Regions from separate parts of the Glutamicibacter sp. JL.03c genome, predicted to be linked through region 2. Evidence: riboswitches for the same ligand, from Rfam matches in the RefSeq annotation. Region 2 holds a riboswitch; the other holds the start of a gene.
What was found. A riboswitch is a leader RNA that binds a small molecule or an ion and turns the genes downstream of it on or off. The one in region 2 is predicted to bind thiamine pyrophosphate.

Region 1 (4,672 bases), 1.4 Mb from region 2:
CCGTTCCTCTACGCAAGCCTAGGGTTCCTGATGCTGGCAGCGGTGATCGCTTCCACTGTCATTCTTCGGCGCAAACCACTGCCGGGCATCTCACAGCACAATAACCAGCTGCTCCGCACCACATGGTTGAACCGCCTCTACCGCACTGTCACGGTGTCGATCACGGTCCAGGCCGGAGAAGCCCTGCACTACAAGGCCCAATGGTTTCATAATGAATCCTCACGCTATATCGATGGGACGGGTGCGGGTATCGATTTCATGGAAAGCATGTCCCGAATCGGCGGAACCTTGGATGCGACAGCAAATTACGCTGTGCTGGGCATTTCGGCAGTCATGCTGCTTTGGCGACCACCGACAGATTTTGAAAATGTCACGGTCAGGAAAAAAATTCAGTCCAGCAGGCTGCGCGAGCAGCTACTTTCACTGCAGTTCGCAACAGCAACGCTCACATTCATTGTCCTTTTCGTCGTTTGGCAGCTTCTGCCTGAGATTGATGAATACGCGATGCCTGCAGCCGAACGTGTGACCTGGATGTTGGTGATTCTCACCGGGGCGGCGCTGTTCTATCTTGCCCTCAATGCGCTGTACCTGGGATATGTGAATGTGGTTTCACGCCAGATTTCTGCCGCCAACAAACATTCGGCAAACCTGCCCCTGTGGCCATATATTTGCGCCGGATTGCTCGTCGCCACGAGCACATACTTCTTAATTTTTCCTCCGCTGGACTACCTATGGGGATTCGTTGCGCCCAAGAAAGTTACCGTCATCGCCCTAGTAGTCGTATTGATCATTGCGCACCTAGGATTCATCTGGTTCACGCGCAGAGCCAACATGGCATGGGATGTCTCGGCAGACGAAGAAATCTGGTACCGCCGAGTCTTGGAGCTTCGCTCTTTGCGGACCATTACCGCGGCTATCGTTGCCATGGTAGTTATCGGCTACGAATATCCTGTCCGACTAGAGTTCCTCGCGGTCATGGTCTTCTTGTGGCCTGCGGTCGTATTCCTTGAACGCCCCGTGGGCGGCGTAGCCAAGTCACTAAAGAAATCCATCACCTCATGAGCACGCAGATCACTGTGGATCTTGAAGCAGCCACCGCACCCTACGAACAGATCCGTTCGCAGATCGCCTCTCTCATCAACCTCGGCGAATTAGCCGCCGGGAGCAAGCTGCCGACCGTGCGTGCGCTGGCCACAGACCTCGGAGTAGCCGCCGGAACGGTGGCCCGCGCCTACAAGGAGTTGGAAGCTGAGGGGTTTATTTCTTCGAGGCGCCGCGCCGGCACGATAGTGAATGCCCGATCCGAACCCGTAGACACGCAGGAAGATCTGGTGGCAGCGGTCGACCACCTGTGGCAGTTGGCTGCCGCGCAACATGTGGATGCAGCGACGCTGAAGGCTTTGGTGGCGCGACGTGAACGGTAAGGATTTGTTCTAGGCAACCCTTCTGCGTACTCTCTAAATCAGTGACACGGGGTGTCGGAGAAGCCGACTGAGATGAAACCCGTCGAACCTGATCTAGTTCACGCTAGCGGAGGGATGTCGCATGACTCTGCCTACCGTTGCCCAAAAATACCGGCAACGCTCCCCCTTGGTTTTCTGCCTGACGAATACTGTCGTCACCAACTTCACCGCCAATGTCTTATTGGCTTCGGGTGCTTCACCGGCCATGACCAACCTGCCCGGCGAGGCTGGCGGGTTTGCGGCCCTGGCCTCTGCGGTACTGGTGAATCTCGGCACTCCCAGCACCGAGCAAATGATTGCCATGGAGGAAGCGGTAGCTTCGGCGAGCGCCGCCGGAACCCCCTGGGTATTGGATCCAGTAGCCGTGGGCGCCCTGTCCGTGCGCACCGATTTCGCACACCGTATCGTGCAGCAGCGCCCCACCCTGATCCGCGGCAATGCTTCAGAAATCCTGGCCCTGGCAGGCAAGGACTCCAGCGGCCGCGGCGTCGATTCGGCCGATACCGTCCAGGCGGCGCTGGATGCCGGACGCGAACTGGCCAGCGAACATGGATGCGTTGTCGCCATCTCCGGTGAAGCCGACGCCATCATCGATGCAAGCCGCAGCGTCCTGGTGCACACCAACGGCATCGGGCTGACCAGGATCACGGGCGGCGGATGCGCGCTAGGCGCCTTTAACGCCGGCATGCTCGCGGTACACGAGGACCCTTTCGAAGCGGCCATCGCCGCCCACGGTTTCTACGGCCTTGCCGCAGAAAAAGCGCTGGCAGCGAGCAACGGCCCCGGCAGCTTCGCCGTCGCCTTCCTGGACGCCCTGGCCGCCACCGAACCTGAAGAACTGCAGAATTTGAAGTACGAGGAACTGAACCATGGATAATATCGGCGCATACCTGGTTGCCAACACCGCCAGCTGCACTCCACGCACCACCCTGGAAGTCATTGAAGGCGCGGTGGCCGGTGGCATCGAGTGGATCCAGCTTCGGGCCAAGGATGAGACCGCGCGGGAGTTCTTCGAGCTGTCCTGCCTCGCGGCCCGGCTCACCGAGGGCAAGGCGAAGCTGCTGATCAACGATCGGATCGACGTGTTCCTGGCTGCCCGCGCGGCGGGAGCCGCGGTCAATGGCATCCATATCGGGCAGAAGGATATTCCGGTGCGCCTGGCACGCCAGATCATCGGCGAAGGCATAATCGGCCTGAGCGCTTCCACCGATGAACAGCTGGCGCAGGCCAATCTTGATGCCGAGGCCATCGACTACCTCGGCGTCGGCGCAGTACGCGCCACCCCCACCAAAAAGGACCATCCCACTCCGTTGGGCCTGGATGGTTTTGCGCGTGCCGCCTCGCTGACCGAGCTGCCCTGCGTCGCCATTGGCGCAATTACCGCTGAAGACGCCGGCGCCATCCGCGCCGGTGGCGGCTCCGGGCTGGCAGTAGTCCGGGCCATCTGCAATGCCGAGAACCCGCAAGAAGCCAGCGAACAGCTGGTCGCTGCCTGGGCGGCGGCCCAGTGAAAAACATTCTCTCGATCGCCGGCTCTGACCCCTCGGGCGGAGCCGGAATCCAGGCGGATCTCAAAGCCATCGCCGCCAATGGCGGATACGGCATGTGCGTGATCACCGCGCTGACCGCACAGAATACCCAAGGGGTGAGCGCAGTGCAGGCCATCGGCGGCGAGTTCGTGCTCGCCCAGTTGGAGGCCCTCAGCGCCGACGTGCAGATCGATGCGATCAAGATCGGGATGCTGGCCAACGCCGAGGTGATTCGCGCAGTCAATGGATGGCTCGATACGGTCGATGCCCCCGTGGTCCTGGACCCGGTCATGGTTGCCACCAGCGGAGACCGGCTCCTGGAGGACGAAACGGTGCTCGATTCGCTGTTGGACCGCGCCTCGGTGATCACGCCTAATCTGCTGGAGCTAGCCACTCTGCTGGGTGAACCGGCAGCAGCCAGCTGGCCGCAGGCCCTGGAGCAAGCGCAACGCCTGGCCGCCAAGCATGATGCACTGGTCCTGGCCAAGGGCGGGCACCTGGACGGAGAGCTCTGCCCCGACGCACTGGTCTCGAGCGAGGGCGTGCTGGCTGAGTTCAGCAACCCGCGCCTCGATACCAACAACACCCATGGCACCGGCTGCACCCTCTCCAGCGCCCTGGCCACCCTTTTCGCGGCATCCGGCGACTGGGTCGGCGCCCTCGAACAGGCCAAGGCGTATTTGTTCCGCGCGATCGGCGCGGCCGATGCACTGAACGTCGGCAGCGGGCACGGTCCGGTGAACCACTTTGCCGACTTCTTCAGCGACGCCGATCCGATGGATGGCTGGTGGCAGCAGATCCAGGGGCTGCGCGACTCGATCGACAATCTGGAGTTCATCACCCAGCTGGCCGATGGCACGCTGGCCAAGGCGGACTTCGAATACTATCTGGCCCAGGATGCCCTGTACCTGCAGCGCTACGCCCAGGTATTGTCCGAGGCCAGCTCCTTGGCCCCGGATCTTGAGGCGCAGCGCTTCTGGGCGAATTCCGCCAGCGAGATCCTGGAAGGCGAGTTGCAGCTGCATCGCAGCTATTTGGCCGAGGGCAGAGCGAACCCCAGCGCCATCACGCTGAACTACGTGAATCATCTGGCCGCGTCCGCCTCGAGCTATGCCGAGCTGATTGCCGCGATCCTTCCGTGCTACTGGCTTTACCAGGACATCGGCCAGCGCCTGGCCTCGGCCAACCACCAGGGGCACCCGTACAAGCAGTGGCTGGTGACCTATGCGTCCGAGGCATTCGACCGCGCCACCGAACGCGCCATCAGCATGGTGGGCGAAGCATGGAAGCAGGCTGATCCCGAGCTGCGCGAACGGATGCGGGTGGCATTCATGCGATCTTCAGAACATGAAGTGGCCTTCTTCGATCAGGCGCGGCAGAACCGAGTAGAATTTCCTACGGCCTGAAACGCGCGGGCCACGATCTGGAGGATTGCATGAGCTGGAGCATTCACGGCAACGGAAAGACCATCACCCCGGGCGAGGTCGTCACCCCGGAGGAACGGCTGCACTGGCCGCAAACCATTTCCATTGGCGCCCAGCACATCCTGGCGATGTTCGGCTCCAGCATCCTGGTCCCCACCTTGACCGGTTTCCCGGTCACCACCACCTTGCTGTTCACCGGCGTGGCCACCATCATCTTCCTGCTGATGACCAACAACAAGGTCCCCAGCTACCTCGG
Region 2 (4,672 bases):
ATTCTGGAACTGGGCGGCAAGATCCTCTTCGGTGCAGCAATAATTGCCGCCGGCTTCGTCGTGGCGAACGTCATCGGCAAGTTCATGGGTGACACTACAGCGTCGAAGATCATCCGCTACACCGCCATTGCACTGTTCGTGGCAATGGGCCTGAAGTACATGGGAATCGCTGACTCGATCATCAACATGGCCTTCGGCGCAATCGTCATCGGTGCAGCTCTTGCAGCCGCTCTCGCCTTCGGCCTTGGTGGTCGCGAAGCAGCGGCCCGTACCCTCGACAAGATCGATACCGACAAGCTGAGCTCCGACGGTCCGGATTCGGCACCGCCAGCACCGCCAACGTCACCAGGCATCTAACCATCCCGAACAGAACCTAAAAGGGACACAAAGACAGTCGCGGAATCCACCACGGATTCCGCGACTATTTTGCGTTCTGGATAAAGCATCACGCGAGCTGTAATGGCAAAGGCTGCACGTTGGAGGACGGATCTGTTTTCAGTCGGGCATAGGTATAAACGTCGATGCGTTCACCGTCGACAAGGAACTTGCCGCGCTCTATTCCCTCGGGCAGGAAACCGTTGCTCTCCGCCACATGCCGGGACCCGGGATTATTGGCCCGCAGGCCCAATTCCAGCCGGAATAGGCCCAGCTCGTCAAAAAGGTGATCAACCAAGGCCGCAACGGCCCTGGTCGCCAGTGACCGGCCGCGATATTCGTGATGCATCCAGTACCAGATCCATGCGTTGGCATTCGAGCGATCCACGGTACCGCATACCAGGCCCACTAATCGATCGTTGATCGTGATGGCCAGCGGGCATTGAACCTGGTCATTGCCCAGCAGGAAGTCTACGTAAGCCCGTGCTTTCGCAGGAGTATCAACGTCGCCCTGCCGCGCCATATCCGGGTGCGAGGTGAACGCCTCATGCACCGCGGCGGCGTCGGTGAACTTCAGCTTCCTGAGCACGCATACGTCGTCGCGGTCAGCCGACGGCGCAATCTCTGAACGTGCGTCAGTAGCTACCGGTTGGGCCATGAGGGTGCCTTGATGGAAGAGCATCTGCCATCGGCCTGCATCCCGAATCCATATGGAACTGCGCAATGCGGGGCGAGTCCCATCAGTGGCCCAGCGCAATTGGACCAGATCCTCTGCCAGGCGGACTGCCGACGGATCAACGACATGCAGTGCAGGAGCATCCGTATCTTCAACCGTGAGCAGGTTGATGGCTTCAGACCGGTCGAAGATTCGTCCGCTCGCGCCGATTTCGTAGAATTGCTCATGCAGGATGCCTTCCAGCCACGCTCCATCGTGGCGAAGCGAAGGGTCGAGCAGTTGCCGCTCCAGATCAACGACATCGCGGAACAGCGGGGAATCCGCCGATAAATTCATGGGATAGTCCTGTTTCTCCATGTCAGTTAGTACATCACAAAAGATGACGTCACTAAGTCAAGAACAGTTCGCTTTTAGGAGCTGCATCATGCTTATAATCGCAATTACTCCGCGGGAGCCTGACTCGACCAGGCTGAGAGGGCACTGAGCCGACCGCTACACCTGATGCGGGTCATGCCGCCGTAGGAAGGAATCGTGCCACCGTGCATGTCAATATTGTTGGCGCCGGAATCATCGGCCTCGCCACCGCCTTCGAGCTGAGCTCGCGCGGTCACAGCATCACCATCATCGATCCTGCTCCCGGCCAGGGTGCCAGCTACGCCGCAGCCGGAATGCTGGCACCGGCAGCGGAAACAGTGTGGGGCCAAGGCCCGTTGCACCAGCTGCTGGCCGCATCGAATGCCGGATATCCTCTGTTCGTTGATCGCATCGAAGCGGCCACCGGGGCGCGCCCGGACTACCTTAAAAGTTCCACACTCGTCATAGCCGCCGAACCCGCTGACCGCGAGGCCCTCCACGAGCTCGTCGAGTTGCAGTCATCGCTGGGACTTAGCGCCGAAAAACTCCTGCCAAGCCAGGCCAGATCCCTGGAGCCAGCCCTTGCCAGCAATATCGCCGGAGCGGTGCTGTGCGCCGAAGACCACCAGATCGATCCGCGCAGCGTGGTGCGCATCTTGCTCAAGCACTTCGGCCATCACGTGATCCGCGAACAAGCCGAAGAACTGCTCACCGACGAGTCAGGAACCAGCGCCGTGCGCACCTCGACGGGGCAGGTACTGGAAGCAGACCAAACCATCATCGCCACCGCCCTCGGAACCATCCAAGGGCTCAAAGGCCTTCCATTGCGTCCGGTATACGGCGACATCCTCAGGATCCAAGGTCCCGCGGGCTGCGCCATGCTCAACCGCATTGTGCGCGGCATTGTCCACCGGCGCAACGTCTACCTCGTCCCGCGCAAGGACGGAAGCCTGGTGCTGGGGGCCAGCGTCAGGGAAGACGGCAACCCGGAGGTCAACGTTGGCGCCATGTACACGCTCCTGGACGATGCACGCCGGCTCGTGCCGGGAATCAGCGACTGCACATTGAACGAAGTGATGGCCCGTCCAAGGCCAGCCACCGCCGATGACCGCCCGCTGATAGGGCGCCTGGACCCAGGGTTGGTGCTCTCCACCGGCTATTCGCGGCACGGCGTGCTGCTGAGCCCACTGGGTGCCGAACTGACCGCCGACCTCATCGAAAACAACACCACGCATCCCATGCTGGAAGACGTTGACCCCCAACGATTTGCAACCCATTCCTCAACTCTCGCACTGGAGCACCTCGGATGACCCCGATCAACATCACCTTCAACTCCCAGCAAGTCCGGCTCTCAGCAGGGACGAGCCTGCGTGAATTTGTCAGTTCGCAGATCGGCAAGGAACTGGACACCGAATCTCAAGCTGTTGACGGCAGCAAGCTCGGCGTGGCCGCCGCCGTCAATGGTGCGGTTGTCCCTCGCAGCAGCTGGAACAGCAAGGTGCTGGAAGACGGGCACAGCGTAGAACTCGTCACCGCAGCCCAAGGAGGCTAAAGATGGAATCGCAAGAAATCAACCGACTCGACGCGGACACCGACCCGTTCGTCGTCGCAGGGCGCACCCTGACTTCGAGACTGATCCTGGGCACCGGCGGGGCGACATCCCTGGCGACGCTGGAGAGCGCCCTGGCCGTTTCGGGCACCGAGCTGACCACCGTCGCCATTAGGCACTTTTCTGCTGCCGGGGCGGGGAACGTCTACGAGCTACTGCAACGCAATAGCGTGATCCCGCTGCCTAATACCGCCGGATGCTTCACCGCGCGGGATGCTGTATTGACCGCGCAACTGGCCCGTGAAGCCCTGGAGACCGACTGGATCAAGCTTGAAGTCATCGCCGATGAGCACACCTTGCTGCCGGATCCGCTGGAGCTGTATTCAGCCACCGAGCAATTGGTCGCCGAGGGCTTCCAGGTGTTTGCCTACACCAACGATGACCCGGCGCTAGCGCAGCGATTGCAGGATGCCGGGGTCGCTGCGATCATGCCTGCCGGATCCCGCATCGGCTCCGGGCTGGGGATCTTGAACCCGCACAATATTTCCACCATCGTTTCCCGGGCCAATGTGCCGGTGATCCTGGATGCCGGGGTGGGAACCGCCTCAGACGCCGCGCTGGCAATGGAACTAGGGTGCGACGCGGTCCTCTTGGCCAGTGCCGTCACCCGTGCCCATAACGCCCCGCTGATGGCAGCAGCCATGCGTGATGCAGTGCGCGCCGGCCGTGCCGCCCGGCTGGCTGGCAGGATCCCGCGCCGCGACACCGCGCTCGCCTCCTCGCCAACAGAAGGAATCATGCAAACCCTGGTCGGGGAATTCTGATGCCGCGCCCGCCGCTGTGCGAACCGGCGCCAAGCATCGACCCAGGCGTGCTGGCCCGCTATTCGCGGCACCTGACCCTGCCGGGGGTCGGCGAAGCAGGCCAGCGGCGCATCATCAACGCCAGGGTCCTGGTCATCGGCGCCGGGGGACTGGGCAGCCCGATCGCCAGCTACCTGGTCGCCGCGGGCGTTGGCCAGATCGGGGTCTTGGATGACGACACCGTTGAGCTCTCGAATCTGCAGCGCCAGATCATGCATCGGGAAACCGATGTCGGGTTGCCCAAGGTCGCCTCCGTGCAGCGGCTGGCCGGAGAACTCAACAGCACAGTGCGCATCCATCCGCTGAACGAACGCCTGAGCGAAGAAAACGCGATTGAACTTTTCGAGTCCTATGACTTGGTCATCGACGGTAGCGACAATTTTGCCACCCGGTACCTTGCCTCGGACGCGGCGGAAATCACCGGGACGCCATTGGTGTGGGGAACGCTCTTCCAGTTCTCGGGACAGGTATCGGTGTTCGACCCGCGAACCGGTCCGATGCTGCGCGATATTTTCCCCGATATTCCTGATGCTGATTCGGTGCCGAGCTGCGCCGAAGGCGGGGTCTTCGGAGCATTGTGCGGAGTGGTCGGTTCGGTAATGGCCACCGAAGCGCTCAAGCTCATCACCGGGATCGGGGCAACACTCAGCGGCAAGCTGTGGCTCTATGATGCCCTGAATGCGAGCGTGCGGACTTTGGGATTCACGGCGGACCCGCAACGGGAGGCGGTGAGCGAGCTGGGGGACTACCAGCCGGTTGCCTGTGCCATCGAGGACCCGGTCGCATCGCTGAGCGTGCGAGAGCTGCAGTCGTTGGAAGCCCTGCACCAATTGCTCGTCATCGATGTGCGCGAGT

Region 1: linked by a shared signal. The riboswitch ahead of thiM (hydroxyethylthiazole kinase) and the one ahead of thiO (glycine oxidase ThiO) in region 2 are both predicted to bind thiamine pyrophosphate.

Annotation. Positions count from the first base shown of each region.
Region 1 is NZ_CP107575.1:61,961-66,632, reverse strand. It holds gene OF385_RS00315 (hypothetical protein) at 1-1,062, shown strand, start outside; gene OF385_RS00310 (GntR family transcriptional regulator) at 1,059-1,424, shown strand; TPP riboswitch at 1,462-1,556, shown strand; gene thiM (hydroxyethylthiazole kinase) at 1,546-2,340, shown strand; gene thiE (thiamine phosphate synthase) at 2,333-2,974, shown strand; gene thiD (bifunctional hydroxymethylpyrimidine kinase/phosphomethylpyrimidine kinase) at 2,971-4,398, shown strand; gene OF385_RS00290 (uracil-xanthine permease family protein) at 4,428-4,672, shown strand, end outside.
Region 2 is NZ_CP107575.1:2,284,526-2,289,197, reverse strand. It holds gene OF385_RS10525 (mechanosensitive ion channel) at 1-357, shown strand, start outside; gene OF385_RS10520 (GNAT family N-acetyltransferase) at 446-1,387, opposite strand; TPP riboswitch at 1,489-1,593, shown strand; gene thiO (glycine oxidase ThiO) at 1,591-2,715, shown strand; gene thiS (sulfur carrier protein ThiS) at 2,712-2,957, shown strand; gene OF385_RS10505 (thiazole synthase) at 2,960-3,778, shown strand; gene OF385_RS10500 (ThiF family adenylyltransferase) at 3,778-4,672, shown strand, end outside.